2 regions of the Agrobacterium sp. rho-8.1 genome follow, and region 1 is predicted to be linked to the other one. Evidence: predicted binding sites of a transcription regulator. Region 1 holds the regulator's gene; the other holds the start of a gene.

Evidence for each region. The regulator LexA, encoded in region 1, represses DNA repair genes until DNA is damaged. The targets are predictions, from matches to a motif close to TGTTCNNNNTGTGTTCNG.
Region 2: RMR21_RS10195 (putative DNA modification/repair radical SAM protein) is a predicted target of LexA. The motif match lies at 2,842-2,859, and genes of this name have one in related genera.

What each region holds. Positions count from the first base shown of each region.
Region 1 is NZ_CP192788.1:1,334,508-1,342,200, reverse strand. It holds gene RMR21_RS06775 (LacI family transcriptional regulator) at 1-359, shown strand, start outside; gene eno (phosphopyruvate hydratase) at 411-1,685, opposite strand; gene kdsA (3-deoxy-8-phosphooctulonate synthase) at 1,909-2,757, opposite strand; gene RMR21_RS06760 (VOC family protein) at 2,757-3,629, opposite strand; gene lexA (transcriptional repressor LexA) at 3,834-4,547, shown strand; gene RMR21_RS06750 (glutathione S-transferase family protein) at 4,946-5,623, shown strand; gene RMR21_RS06745 (ComEC/Rec2 family competence protein) at 5,646-7,693, opposite strand, start outside.
Region 2 is NZ_CP192788.1:2,035,270-2,042,962, reverse strand. It holds gene RMR21_RS10215 (glycosyltransferase) at 1-73, shown strand, start outside; gene RMR21_RS10210 (glycosyltransferase) at 70-1,092, shown strand; gene RMR21_RS10205 (glycosyltransferase family 4 protein) at 1,076-2,134, opposite strand; gene greA (transcription elongation factor GreA) at 2,166-2,642, opposite strand; gene RMR21_RS10195 (putative DNA modification/repair radical SAM protein) at 2,865-4,097, shown strand; gene RMR21_RS10190 (UdgX family uracil-DNA binding protein) at 4,097-5,587, shown strand; gene RMR21_RS10185 (LysR family transcriptional regulator) at 5,568-6,518, opposite strand; gene RMR21_RS10180 (aldo/keto reductase family oxidoreductase) at 6,613-7,494, shown strand; gene carB (carbamoyl-phosphate synthase large subunit) at 7,563-7,693, opposite strand, start outside.

The DNA of each region.
Region 1 (7,693 bases):
TCATCAGCAACGATACGCCGCTCGATCAAATCAAAGCGGTAAGCCAGGCGCTGATGAGCGCACCGGACTGTCCCGACGGTTTGGTATCGATCAGTGGCACGTCCACCATCGCCTTCATCGCTGGCGTCGAAGAGGCGGGCAAAAAGGTCGGAAGAGATATCGACGTGGTGTCCAAACAATCTGCCGATTTTCTAAACTGGCTTCGTCCCGAAATCCACACGGTGAACGAGGACATCAAGCTGGCGGGTCGGGAACTGGCCAGGGCTTTGCTCGCACGGATAGACGGGAAACCGGTCCAAGGGCTGCAAAGCCTCAGTCAGCCCGTCTGGTCCAGCCGCGCCCCCAAATTTGGCGCATGAAAAAGGCCCGGATCGCTCCGGGCCTTTCGTTTGATACGGTAGGTGAGAAGCTTAGCCGCGCAGGATCGAACGACCTGCGTAAGCGGCCTGCGGACCGAGCATTTCTTCGATGCGGATCAACTGGTTGTACTTGGCCAGACGGTCGGAGCGCGAGAGCGAGCCGGTCTTGATCTGTCCGCAGTTGGTCGCAACGGCAAGATCGGCAATCGTTGAATCTTCCGTTTCACCGGAGCGGTGAGACATGACGGCGGTGTAGCCAGCCTTGTGTGCCGTCTCAACCGCGTCGAGCGTTTCCGTCAGCGAACCGATCTGGTTGACCTTGACGAGGATGGAGTTGGCCACACCCATCTTGATACCGTCACGGAGGCGCGCGGAGTTGGTGACGAAAAGATCGTCGCCGACAAGCTGAACCTTGGAGCCGATCTTGTCCGTCAGGTATTTCCAGCCATCCCAATCGTCTTCGGCCATGCCGTCTTCGATGGAGATGATCGGATATTTGCCTGCGAGTTCGGCAAGGTAATCCGCCATGGCTTCCGGCTCGAGCGTACGGCCCTCGCCTTCCATCTCGTATTTGCCGTTCTTGAAGAACTCGGTCGAGGCGCAATCGAGTGCCAGTGCAACATCATCGCCCGGCTTGTAGCCAGCCTTTTCGACCGACTTCATGATGAAGTCGAGCGCTTCAGGCGCGCTCTTCAGGCCCGGCGCGAAGCCGCCCTCATCACCCACATTGGTGTTGAAACCCTGTGCCGACAGTTCCTTCTTCAGAACGTGGAAGATTTCCGCGCCAATACGCACGGCGTCACGGATATTTTCCGCGCCAATCGGCATGATCATGAATTCCTGGAAGTCGATCGGATTGTCGGCGTGTGCACCGCCGTTGATGATGTTCATCATCGGAACCGGCAGCAGATGCGCGTTGGGGCCGCCAACATAACGATAAAGTGGCAGGCCGGTGGTTTCGGCCGCAGCCTTGGCAACAGCCAGGGAAACGCCGAGGATGGCGTTTGCGCCCAAGCGGGACTTGTTGGGCGTGCCATCGAGCTCGATCAGGGTCTGGTCGACATGGATCTGGCTTTCAGCATCGAAACCACCCAACGCATCGAAGATTTCCGTGTTGACGGCTTCGACTGCCTTTTCGACACCCTTACCGAGATAACGCTTGCCACCGTCGCGCAATTCGACGGCCTCATGCGCACCCGTCGACGCACCCGATGGAACCGCCGCACGGCCAAACGACCCGTCTTCGAGATAGACATCGACCTCAACAGTCGGGTTGCCACGGCTGTCGAGAATTTCGCGTGCGATGATGTCGGTAATGGCTGTCATGATCTCTCCCTTTGGGACTGGAACAGGATATTCAGTTGCCTGTCTTAGAGCGCATACTAAAAACTGTGAAGCGCTTTTACGATGCGTGGCGCGATAAACAGAGCGTCGGGATGACGACTCGATTGGATTTCCTCAGTCGCTTTAGACGACCATCAAGAAATTACAATGACGGCGCCCGTTCAGGCGCCGGTAGTCCATAAAAGTCGATTGAGGCCAAAACCCGTCAGGCCGATTTCGCGATGTCGTCGAAGGCCAGAAGTTTTTCCAGAAGCTTGGGCATGTCTTTCAAATGAACCATGTTAGGGCCATCCGAGGGTGCATTGTCCGGATCTTCGTGCGTTTCGACGAACAGACCGGCAATCCCGACTGCGACGGCGGCGCGCGACAGCGTTTCCACGAATTCCCGCTGTCCACCCGTTGAGCCGCCCTGCCCGCCCGGCTGTTGAACCGAATGGGTCGCATCGAACACGACAGGCGCGCCGAGCGATGCCATGATAGGCAGGGAGCGCATGTCGGACACAAGCGTGTTGTAACCGAACGATGCGCCGCGTTCGCACAAAAGCACATTCGGGTTGCCGCTATCGTTCAACTTGGCCAGAACGTTCTTCATGTCCCAGGGCGCTAGAAACTGGCCCTTCTTGACGTTGATCACGCGGCCTGTCTTGGCGGCGGCAACTAGAAGGTCCGTTTGTCGGCTAAGGAAAGCAGGGATTTGCAGAATGTCGATGACAGGCGCGACAGTGGCGCACTGCTCTTCCGTGTGAATGTCGGACAAAACCGGGAAGCCGAATTGTTGTTTCAACTCGGAAAAGACCTCCAGTGCCTTCTCTATCCCGATGCCTCGCTGTCCCGACAGAGATGTGCGGTTAGCCTTGTCGTAGGAGGACTTGTAGACCAGACCTATCCCAAGCCTACCGCAAAGTTCGGCGAGGTTTTCCGCAATCATGAAGGCATGATCACGGCTTTCCATCTGGCAAGGGCCAGCGATCAGCGAGAAACGCTTCGTGTTGGAGAATGTGACCTGTCCGGCACCTTCGCCGACGACGACATCAAGATTGTTGCGAACGCTCATCATAACTCCTCGAAAGCAAATATCGCGCCCTGGCCGGAAGCTGGCTGAACCAGCACACGAGCGCCCTTACGCGTGTATGCAACGCCATTAGCAGCAAGCACGGCTGCTGTCACGGCGAGATCGGATACCGAAAAGACAATTGCCTCACCGTTCAAACCCGGACCGATACTTTGCGGAGGTGCGTCAAAGAAATGCTGGGCTGCCGCCGGTCTGACAAGCCGAATGCCAACGCTCGACGCCTGGACATAAAGTTCTTCCTCACCTTCACCAACGGCCGTTGCATCGAAAACCAACTCTATCAAGCGCGTGAAATTGCTTGGCTTGTCTGCGCTCAGAACGACTTGATGAATACCGGTGACGCCATTTTTGTGGCGCTCGAGGTCAGAGCGATCAGCCGGAAGTGCTGCTATGCGCTGACACGAAAAAAAGAAGACGTCACTCGCGTTGTCGCCCGCGAAGGCCAGTCGAAAGCTTGCCTGCGAGGTATTGCCATCCGGCAATGTAACGGGACGACTGAATGAAAAAGGATCTCCGCCGGATAAACCTGCCGCAATAAAATGCTCGTGATCCGAATCGGCATTCTCGCTCTTGGCAACAAGGGCAGACATTCCGTTCTGGCCACGCTGATCGCGAAAGCGTTTATCCTTTGAGACGAAGGCGCTCCCGCTCATCGCATTCATCGAATACGTACCGGCATCGCTGATTGCCAGTGGCTCCAAATAGGTTCCATCTTTCAAAAAGACACAGGCGTTCTCTGTGCCGAAGGGATGTTTGGCACTCGCAGAGACGGTAAAACCGAGTGAGGAAAGGCGTCCACGTGCGTCTTCCAAGCTCGAGACCGGCAGGACAAGATGATCGATGTCGCGACTCATTTGGAAATCCACATCCTGTTATCGGCGACAAACAACGTCCTAGCCGCATAACATTTCCTACAGGATGATTATGTGACGCGCAAAGACACACAATGACAGGAACTTTACAAAATTTTAGGGGATTGCAGAACACATATGGAACATATAGTGTTCGTTCTGTATTTGTTTCGCGAATCTTCGCCTCGAAATCCAAGGGTATTGTCCATGCTCACGCGCAAACAGCAGGAATTGCTTCTCTTCATTCATGAAAGAATGAAAGAATCAGGCGTGCCCCCCTCCTTCGATGAAATGAAGGATGCACTCGATCTCGCCTCGAAATCCGGCATTCACCGGCTGATAACAGCCTTGGAAGAACGCGGGTTCATTCGCCGGCTACCGAATCGTGCACGCGCGCTCGAAGTCATCAAGCTTCCTGAGTCCTACACTCCCCCAGCAAAGCCACCACGCGGGTTTTCACCAAGCGTGATCGAAGGTAGCCTTGGCAAGCCAAAAGCTTCGGAGCCTCCTCCGCCAGCCAATGACGTGATGTCCAACGCCGTCAGTGTTCCTGTCATGGGACGCATCGCAGCAGGCGTTCCCATCTCAGCCATTCAGAACAATACGCACGACGTCGTCGTGCCCTTGGATATGCTGGGTTCGGGCGAGCATTATGCGCTTGAGGTCAAAGGCGATTCGATGATCGAGGCAGGAATTTTTGACGGCGATACCGTCATTATTCGCGACGGAAGCACAGCAAGCCCCGGCGATATCGTCGTTGCCCTCGTGGATGATGAGGAGGCGACATTGAAGCGTTTCCGCCGCAAGGGTGCATCCATTGCATTGGAAGCTGCAAACCCGGCGTACGAGACACGTATTTTCGGACCGGATCGCGTAAAGATTCAGGGCAAGCTGGTCGGCCTCATTCGCCGTTATCACTGAGCAAATTGCAAGTTTTGGTTCGCGAAATTCTTTGGCGTTTTCTCGTAACAGCGTGGCCCCCGCTGCGCTGGTGTCATCCCAAATCGCTATCGATGATTGAACCTTGACCTCGATGGTCGCGTGATCGCGGTTTGCATCGCGTGATCCTGTCACGTCACCGCCCGTGTGTTTGGCGACTACAATGACGTTACGGGCCGCATGACGATTTGCGCCTTTGGATGTTTTTTTCAGCGATGTTTTATGATTGCCTCTGCCCCGGAATTCATGTCGAAGACACCCATTTTTCAGACTAGACCGGATTGCGCAACATCAAATAAATTGAAGTCTTTGATCTCGTAGGTCGTCTGTATCAATCATGTGACCTGCGATAACACAGTCCTGACAACAGGGGGCTTCGGATGTATGAACTTTACATAACCAACAAGAACTACTCTTCCTGGTCCTTGCGGCCCTGGGTTCTGATGCAAGAACTTGCTATTCCGTTCGAGGAAAAACTGGTGCCGTTTGGCGAGACTGTTCACGACTTCCAGTCGTTCTCGCCAACAGGCAAAGTCCCATGCCTTGTTGACGGTGATCTCACGATTTGGGAATCCGTTTCGATCATCGAATACTTGGGCGAACGGCACCCTGGTGTTTGGGCCGATCACGCGAAAGCACGCGCATGGTCCAGGTCTGCGGTTGCTGAAATGCATGCGGGCTTCTCGGCGCTGCGCAACCAGCACCCCATGAGCGTCGGCTTGCGGATCAAACCACGCCAAATCACTGGGAACCTCCAGCATGACATCTCCCGCATCGATGCTCTATGGCAGCAGGGCCTTTCTGTGTCCGGAGGTCCATTTCTTGCTGGAAAGACCTTCACGGCAGTCGATGCTTTTTTCTGCCCTGTTGCGTTTCGGTTCCAGACCTATGGAACTGGTTTGTCTGAGAAAAGTGAGACCTACAAACAATTGCTTCTGTCTCTTCCATCCATGAAGAAATGGCAAACAGCAGCACTGCAGGAGGTCTGGCGCGATGCCGGGCATGAGGCTGAAGCGCGAGCGTCTGGGGAGTGGCTGGAAGACTTGCGCACCACATAGGTGAATGGTCCCGCGCGGGCACCTATTGGCCGACAGACAGCATCTGCTGGATATGGTCAGGCAGTGCGTCATCGTAGCTCTTGCTGCGCCAATCGTAGGTGCGATGCGTCGTCCAGAGACGGCTCTGTCCCTGCATTGCAGCTTCGGCACGTGCGATGGGTTGATCCTTCCGTCCAAGCCAAAGTTCGAGGGAGCCCGTGCGTCGTAATGTATCGGCGCTGATGAGAAGGGCACCGGAGCGACACGCGGAAAACGGAGATCGGCGTGTCGTCACCACGATGCTGGCAATATCGCATGCTGTGCCTGTGAAGGCAGTATTAAACACAACGGCGATCGTGACATCCTTGTCCGATTTCGCAACGCACCACATGTCTTTACGGCATGTGAACAATCCGACGGTTGACGCGGCGGTCTCCATGTCTTGCGTGGCATTTCTTCGTTCAGCGTCCGTCAGAGGAATGAAACCCCGAGATGATGGAGCCGTGGTCTCTCCAGCGTCGTCGTCATCCGTTTGCGGCGTGTCCAGAATCTTCGCTCCCACATGCTGAGCTGGCAGCGGCAGTGCTTTTTCCCACTGCTCATAAACGAAACCGGAGCCGCGCTGTTTCGTGGTTGCAACTGCATCTTTTGACAGCAGAGCGACGAGAGAGCCATCTTCGTAAATCAAAACATCCGGCTTGCTGCGCCATTGCTCTGTCACAAGCATCGTCAGCCCAGCGAATATGAAGGGAATCCCGATCAGAGCAAGCCGTGTCCGCAGCAGTGCAATCAGCATGAAGCCGGTCGTCGATACCGCGAGAAACCATCCGTTCTGGCGTCCAATCGTTGTGTCGCCACCCCAGCTCGATACTTCCTTGGCTATCTTGATGACCATCGCCATGCCGTAACCCATGACCTTGAGAAAGGGCCCATCCAGTCCGAACGGCATCAACAGCATGCCGACCAGCCCAAACGGCATGACGATGAGCGACATGATCGGCATGGCGGCAAGGTTTGCGGCCAAACCATAGGCGGTGATCCGGTGAAAATGTTCGATGGAATAGATGGCGGTCGAGATGCCACCGATCAGTGACGTGATGACGACACCACCGATGATGGTTGCCGCTTTGGAGCCCAGTGACAACCACCACGGCGGACGCGCCATTGTCAATCGTTCTCGGTCCCCGCGCCATCTGCTCCAGGCGGCATAACCGGAAACCAGCGCAAGTGTTGCGGCGAAGGACATCTGGAAGCTTGGGCCCATCACCTCATGCGGTGATATCAGGATGATGACGATCGCCGACAGCGCCACGTTGCGCAGGCTGATCGACGGCCTGTCGACCAACACGGCAAACAGCATGATCGACATCATCAACCAAGCGCGTTCGGCTGAAACCGCAAAACCGGAAATGAGATAGTATGCCAGCGTCATCACGAGTGCCGCAAAGGCCGATATTTTCTTGACGGGCCAGCGCTGCGAAAACCCCGGAAACAGGCTGAATGCGGTGCGCAGTCCCACGAAGAAGATACCGGCCGCCAGTGCCATATTGAGCCCCGAGATCGCAACGATATGCGCCAGCCCGGAGACGCGTAGCGCCTCCATCGTGTCATTGGAAATCGCACGTCTCTCATCGGTGACAATGGACGCCGCAAAGGCACCGGCATCCCCTCCGATCAAGTCCCGAATACGCTGAGCGATGTTGCTTCGAAGTTGGTAGAGCCACGTGTCGGCCGTTTGGGTCCAAGTCTTTGTTTCCGACTGTTCCTGACCTGATGGCATAGCCTTTGGTGCGCCATAGAAAAATCCCGTTGCGCCGACGCCGTTAAAAAAAGATGCGAAGGCGAAATCGTTGAGCCCGGGCAATGCAGGACCGGATGGTGGAGAGAGACGGGCTTTTCCGCTGATTGTCTGGCCGATACCAATCGCCTCATGGCGACTGCGCGACACCACGGAGACTTGTTCCGGTGGACGTGTGAGGATCGGGTCGGAGGTGGATTTGAGTTCGATCAGATAACGCCAGTACCCCCTGGCATCCAGTTCTCGACGCTCAACCGTACCGCTGACCGTCGTCGTGACGGGCGTATCGAGAA
Region 2 (7,693 bases), 700 kb from region 1:
ACGCAGCCGGTTCTCCAAGCAGGCCATCACAGCCTCCTATATGCAACTGTTTGAAGAGGCGGCAAACAAGTGAGAGTCTGCCATTTTCATTTCGGTAAAGATGGTGGCGCGGAGCGCTTCTTCGTCCACCTCGTTAATGCGTTGGCAAAACGTGGCGTCGAGCAGAGTTGCGTCATTCGCAAAAATCGGGTCTGGCGCAAAGATATCGAGACAGTGGCGCGTATTACGCAGAGCAATTTCCGTAATCTCTCATTGGATCGAATCCTGCTTCCCCTCAAAGTTCGCGCCATGGCGCAGACGTCCAAACCGGATGCGCTCATGGCGTGGGCACCGCGGGCCAGCGAATTGATGCCGAACTATAGAGGCTGCATCAAACTTTCGCGCCTCGGCGACTACCCACCCAAGCTGGATTATTTCAAGAATTCGGACATCCTCGTCTGCAACACGCCCGGCATTGGCGAGCATGTTCGGGCGTTGGGGTGGACGCGCGGTGTGGAAATAATCTCCAATTTCACCGACACGCAGGTCGTCGCGCCGGTGTCGCGCGCTGCTCTCGATACCCCTGAGGGAGCACCGGTGGTGATGAGCATGGGGCGCTTCGTGAAGCGCAAGGGGTTTCACACGCTGATCGATGCGGTCGCTGCCCTGCCGGGTGTCTATCTTTGGCTGGCGGGTGATGGCGAGGAGCGGGAACGTCTGGAAGCGCAGGTCGATACGCGCGGTATGCGTCAGCGCGTTCGCTTTCTCGGTTGGCAGGATGATGCACGCCCCTACGTGTCGGGCGCCGACATCTTCGTCATGCCCTCCAGCCACGAGCCGCTGGGTAACGTTATTCTAGAGGCCTGGGCACAGAAAAAGCCGGTTGTATCCTCCAAATCCGAGGGGCCGCTTTGGTTCATGCAGGATGGTCGAAACGGCCTGCTGGCGGAAATCGATGACGACACGAGTTTTGCGTCAGCCATCAGCAATCTTTTGAATGACAAGTTGCTGTCGCAACAGGTTGTCGATGGCGGCCACGAGACTTTGATGAACCAGTTTTCAGAGGAGGCTGTGGCTTCGTCTTATATCGAGCTCTTCAAGCGGAAGCCTTGATCGTATCATAGAGATGTCCGATCCGTTCGGCTTCACCGTCAATCGTGAAGTGTTCGCCCACATGTTGACGCGCAGCGATGGACGCCTTCGTCAATTTGGCGTCGTAGTTCAACCAGCGCGATGTGGTTTCGATCATCACGTCCAACTGGTCTCTAGCGATAACCTCGCCTGTTTCAGGCGTGATGAGTTCTGGAAAGGCACCTACATCGGTTGCAATGACCGGCACGCCTGTGGCCATGGCTTCCAGCGGTGTCAGGCCAAAACCTTCCCAACGTTGGGGGGCGATAAAGAGGTCGAGAGCGCGATACCAATCATTGATATTGGTGTGTTCTCCAACAAACAAAATACGGTCTGAGAGGCCTGCGGCGCGGACCTTCTCTTTCATACCGTTTTCAAACTCCACATGTGGTCCGGTTGCGCGTCCGGCGATGATCGCTGACCAAACGGGCATTTGCGGCAGGATTTGAATCATCGTGTCGACAAAAAGATCAGTCCCTTTTTGATGACGCACCCTGCCAAAGCAGCCGATATATTTTTGGGTGCTACCCAGGCCAAGAGCTTGTCTCGCCACTGCTTTGTCGACGGGGGGTGAGAAGCGTTCGGTGTCGATACCATGCATGACCACAGTGCAGGGAACGTCGAGATACGAAGCTGTCTTGTTGCTCGTCGCGATCACCGCATCCATCCGCGACACCAGGAATTTCGTCCAGCCGCTGTGCTTGCGTTGAGATGCAGACGTGAAAACCAGCTTCACCTTCATGCGCAAGATGTCGCGCATGATAATGCCTGGAAGCATCTCGATATTTCGCCGCGCATGCCAGATGCGTGGCTTTTGATCCGGACCCCTTTGCCAAAGCTGCCACAAATCGCGAAAGCGAACACGTGGCAGGCTGTTGGGCAGGCCCGGCCCGATGGCCACCACTTTCTGCCCCTTTCTGTTTTGCACGGGCACAAGCTGGATGATGGTGGATGTTACGCCGGATAGCCTGCGCTTGAAATTCGGCGCAAGCACCCGGGCGTCCGCCAAGTCGACATGGGGCAAAATCGGGATCTCGTTGAGAAAGGAGCTTGGATCAGCCCCAGTTGATGGAGAGGATTTCATAGCCGCGCGAACCGCCGGGTGCGTTCACCTCAATGCTGTCGCCAACTTCCTTGCCGATCAGCGCACGCGCGATGGGGGAGGAAATGGAAATACGGCCCTGTTTGACGTCCGCTTCCTGATCGCCGACGATCTGGTAAGTCTTCTGCTCGTTGGAATCTTCATCCACAAGTTTAATGGTCGCGCCAAACTTGATAGTCGTGCCGGACATTTTCGACAGGTCGATAACCTCGGCGCGTGCCGTCAGGTCTTCAAGTTCTGCAACACGGCCTTCATTGTGGCTCTGTGCTTCCTTGGCAGCGTGATATTCTGCGTTTTCCGAGAGGTCGCCATGGGCACGTGCTTCGGCAATAGCCTCGATAATGCGGGGGCGCTCTTCCTGCTGACGAAAGCGCAGTTCTTCCTGCAACTTGACGAAACCACCCTGAGTCATTGGTACTTTTTCTACCATTTTTTCTTCCTTCGCATTCAAGCTGCGATACCCGCAGATACAAAAAGAAACAGGTTCCGGAGCAAAACTACGGAACCATGTCAAAATCACAATTTCCGATACTATATCAGAACACGGGAGTGAAAGGCCAGCACATTTGAAGGTTTTAACTTCTCGTAAATTCACCGGGATTTCATATCACGTCGTTGACTCATATATTCAGAACATATAGTGAACATATGTATGAAAAAGTCAATAAAAGAGCGTTTAGCAGTTTTATCCGACGCGGCTAAGTATGATGCGTCCTGCGCTTCGAGCGGCACGACAAAGCGTAACTCGTCCGCGTCGGGAGGGTTGGGGTCGACTGAGGGCTCTGGTATTTGTCATGCCTATGCACCGGATGGCCGCTGTATTTCGCTACTGAAAATACTGCTGACCAATTTCTGCATTTACGACTGTGCCTATTGCATCAACCGCTCCTCCAGCAATGTGGAGCGGGCGCGTTTTACGGTGGAGGAGGTGGTGTGGCTGACGTTGGAATTTTACCGGCGCAACTACATAGAAGGATTGTTTCTGTCGTCAGGCATCATCCGCTCGTCTGATCACACGATGGAGGAACTGGTGCGTGTAGCGCGTGAATTGCGGGTGACCCATGGATTCCGCGGCTATATTCATCTCAAATCCATTCCCGAGGCATCGGCGCGTCTGGTGGAAGAGGCGGGCCTTTACGCCGACCGTCTCTCGATCAACATAGAGTTGCCGACAGATAGCGGTATCGGGCAGTTTGCGCCGGAAAAGCAGCCAATCAATATCCGCAAATCCATGGCAGACATTCGCCTGAAGATCGAAGAAGCGGGCGAACCGACGTTGCAAACGAAGCGCGTGAGGAAATTTGCGCCCGCGGGCCAGAGTACCCAGATGATCGTCGGGGCCGATGGGGCTAACGATACGACAATCCTGTCCACCAGCGCCCGTCTTTACGGCAGCTATGGTCTACGCCGCGTCTATTATTCCGCTTTCAGCCCGATTCCTGATTCGTCCAAAAATCTGCCCTTGATCAAACCGCCTTTGATGCGGGAACACCGGCTGTACCAGGCCGATTGGCTCTATCGATTCTATGGCTTCGATATCGATGAAATCGCGTCCACCCAGAAAGATGGCATGCTGGATCTCGATATTGATCCCAAGCTTGCCTGGGCGTTGGCGAACCGGCAGCAATTTCCTGTCGATGTGAACTCGGCTGACCGGGAAATGCTGTTGCGGGTGCCGGGTTTTGGTACCAAGACAGTCAAATCCATTCTGTCGTCGCGCCGTTTTAGGCAGTTGCGACTGGAAGATATCGCGCGCTTCGGAGTGTCGTTGAAAAAGGTGAAGGCCTTCGTTGTTGCAGGCGGATGGACACCGGGCAAGTTGACGGAGCGTCCTGATCTGCGTGCCATGTTTGCACCGCAGCCCGAACAATTGTCTCTGCTGTAATGTTCAGGGTTTCGCTGGAAGGGCGGGGAGATTTTACCGAGTGGCGGGATGCGGCGCGGAACTTCCTGTCTGCCAATGTTGCTCCGCATGAGATCGAATGGCGGTTTCAAGGCGAGGAGGCTGGTCTTTTCGGGTTCGAAGAAGGAAATCGCGTTCCGCAGATCGACGGTGCTAGCAACGTGAATGTGCCTGCGGCCTTCATGCCGTTCGCGCAAACCATCATCTGCCACAGCGATCCGACCCGCTTTGCGCTGCTCTACCGCCTGCTCTGGCGTTTGTGTCAGGACAGGGCCTTGCTGGAATTCAAGTCGGACCCGGATGTGGTGGAAGCGCGGAAGATGGAGAAATCCGTCCGACGCGATAGTCACAAGATGACGGCCTTCGTGCGCTTCAAGGAAGTGCCTTTGTTGCCTGGTGTTGTCGGGCGGAGGCGTTTCATGGCGTGGTTTGAGCCAGACCATTTCATCGTCGAGCGTAAGGCGTCATTCTTCCAGCGTCGCTTTACCGATATGGATTGGATGATCCTGACGCCCAAGGGTTCCGCACGTTGGGACGGCGAGACATTGGAAACATCAAGGGTCGCAGCACAGCAGCCCGATCTTTCCGACGAGACGGATGAGCTATGGCGCACCTATTACGCCAATATATTCAATCCGGCGCGGCTTAAGATCAAGGCGATGACGGCGGAAATGCCGAAGAAATATTGGAAAAACCTGCCCGAAGCAGAGCTTATTCCGGATCTCATCTTGAACGCTGAGCGGCGTGTCCTGGAAATGGGAGCAAAGGCGGCGACCGAGCCGCAGCTGTTTCACCATCGTCTTCAGGCGGCCGCAGACAGCAAACCGGCACCCGTCCTGCCGGATGCCGAGACGCTGGAAGGCTTGAAGCACGAAGCACAAGGCTGCACGATGTGTTCGCTGCATTGCAAGGCGACGCAAACCGTGTTCGGCGAAGGGCCTGGTAATGCCGAAATTATGATCGTCGGAGAGCAGCCGGGCGACTTTGAGGACTTGGCTGGACGCCCGTTCGTTGGACCTGCGGGCAAGGTGTTCGATCAGGTTCTGGAAGAAACCGGCATGGATCGCAAGTCACTCTACGTCACCAACGCCGTCAAACATTTTAAATATGAGGCGCGTGGGAAAAAGCGTATTCACCAGCGCCCGGATGCGGGCGAGGTGCAGCGCTGTCGCTGGTGGCTGACACGGGAGATCGATCTGGTCCAGCCCAAGCTCATCGTTGCAATGGGGGCTACGGCTGTATTTGCCTTGACCGAATTGCGCGAAAAGCTATCCGACCTTCGCGGCAGGCCGATGCCGATGGATGGCGGCAGGACGTTATTTGTCACTGTCCACCCGTCCTATCTGTTGCGCATTCCCGATGAACAAAAGAAGGCGCAAGAGTTCCAGCGATTTCGCGAAGACATGCAGTCCATCCGTAAATTGATGAAAGCCGTCGGGAACAGAGGCACGACTATGTCATCGGTTGGATAAGCCCTCGCCTTGAGGCGGGCGATACGTTGCGTTCATTGGCGGCTTTGACGAAATCGATGAAGGCTCGGAGAGGAGCAGGCACCAAGCGTCTGCCGGGATAATAGAGAAATGGACCGGAAAAGCGTTGCCACCATGGTTCCAACACCGGCTCGAGCGCACCGCTGTCGAAATGGGGACGCAGCCAGTCTTCGAAAAGCGTGATGATGCCGGTACCGGCGACCGCAGCGTCGACGCCAAGGTCCGTCGCGCCACCGATTCTTACGGTCAACGGCCCCTTGGTCTCGATCAGTATGACCTCGCCATCGCGCTCGAATTCCCATGGTGGGATGGAACCACTGGCGAAGCGACCGCGGATGCAGGCGTGGTTGAGGAGATCTCGGGGATGTTCGGGCGCACCGAACTGCTTGAGATATGACGGGGAGGCGGCGGTTGCGAGACGTTGGGTGCGTGGCCCGATGGGCACTGCAATCATATCCTGCTGGAGACGCTCATCATAACGGATACCAGCGTCGCAACCGACCGCCAGAATATCGACGAAGCTTTCATCGGTGATGACTTCGAGGTGAATATCGGGATAGGCTGCAAGGAAAGGTGACACGAGGTCTGGCAGCACCAGCCTTGCAGCGCTGACCGGCACATTGAGCCTCAGCGTCCCGGCGGGCTTGTCGCGAAAGCCGTTGACGACATCAAGCGCTGCTTCCACCTCCGTCAGGGCAGGCGTCAGTCGTGCGAGCAGGCCCTGTCCGGCCTCGGTCGTCGAGACGCTGCGGGTCGTGCGGTTCAAGAGCCGCACACCGAGTTCGGCCTCCAACCTGCGGATGGCATCGCTCATTCCCGAAGGGCTGCTGCTTGCGATCCGCGCCGCTTCACGGAAACCGCCTGCACGTGCCACCGCGACAAAAATGTTGAGATCATCCAGGTTGATTTTCATTGTCCGTAATCCCGCACAGTCCGTACCGAGCGTACCCCATTATCTTAAACTGCAACAGCAGCTATCCTGCCGTCAGACCATCAGGAGAAAAAACATGACCACCATCGATAAAGCCGGAGCGTTCAAACTCGGAGATTTCACGGTCAAGCGTCTGGGCTACGGCGCCATGCAACTTGCAGGGCCAGGTGTTTTCGGACCGCCGAAGGATCGTGAGGGCGCTGTTGCAGTTTTACGCGCTGCCGTGGAAGCAGGTGTCAACCACATCGATACCTCCGATTTTTACGGGCCGCACATCACAAACCAATTGATCCGCGAAGCGCTTCATCCCTATCAGGACGATCTTGTCATCGTCACAAAGATCGGTGCCAAGCGTGGTGACGACAAATCCTGGAACCTCGCCTCTTCGCCTGAAGAGTTGACGAGTGCCGTCCACGACAATCTTCGTAACCTCGGCCTTGACGTCATGGACGTGGTCAATCTCCGTGTCATGTTCGATGTCCATGGACCCGCAGAAGGCTCCATCGAACCGTTGCTGACGCCACTTGCAGAGCTGCAGCGGCAGGGTCTGGTTCGCCACATCGGCCTTAGCAACGTCACGCCTGCTCAGGTCGCTGAGGGGCGCGGAATCGCTGAGATCGTCTGCGTTCAGAACATGTACAATCTGGCGCATCGGCAGGACGATGCCTTGATCGACAGCTTGGCCAAGGACGGCATTGCCTATGTCCCGTTCTTTCCGCTGGGCGGCTTCAGCCCGCTTCAGTCATCGGCCCTGTCGGACGTTGCAAAGCGTCTGGAGGCGACGCCGATGCAGGTTGCTCTCGCCTGGCTTTTGCGCCGAGCGCCCAACCTCCTGCTCATCCCCGGAACATCATCAGTCGTGCATTTGCATGAAAATCTTGCCGCAGCCAATCTCGTTCTGCCGGATGATGTCATGTCAGAGCTCGACGGGGTGGCGGCGACAAATACGGCGCACTGAGGGCCCAAATTAAAAAGAAAAAGGGCGCGTCAGTGACGCGCCCTTTTGTATCGTGGAGACCTCCACGCTTACGCGAAGTAGCTTTGCAGAGGCCGCACGTCCAAGCTACCTGCCTTCAGCGCCTTGATGGCGAGGGCGGCAGATTCTGCACCTGATATCGTCGTGTAATACGGCACTTTCTGCATCAGCGTTGCACGGC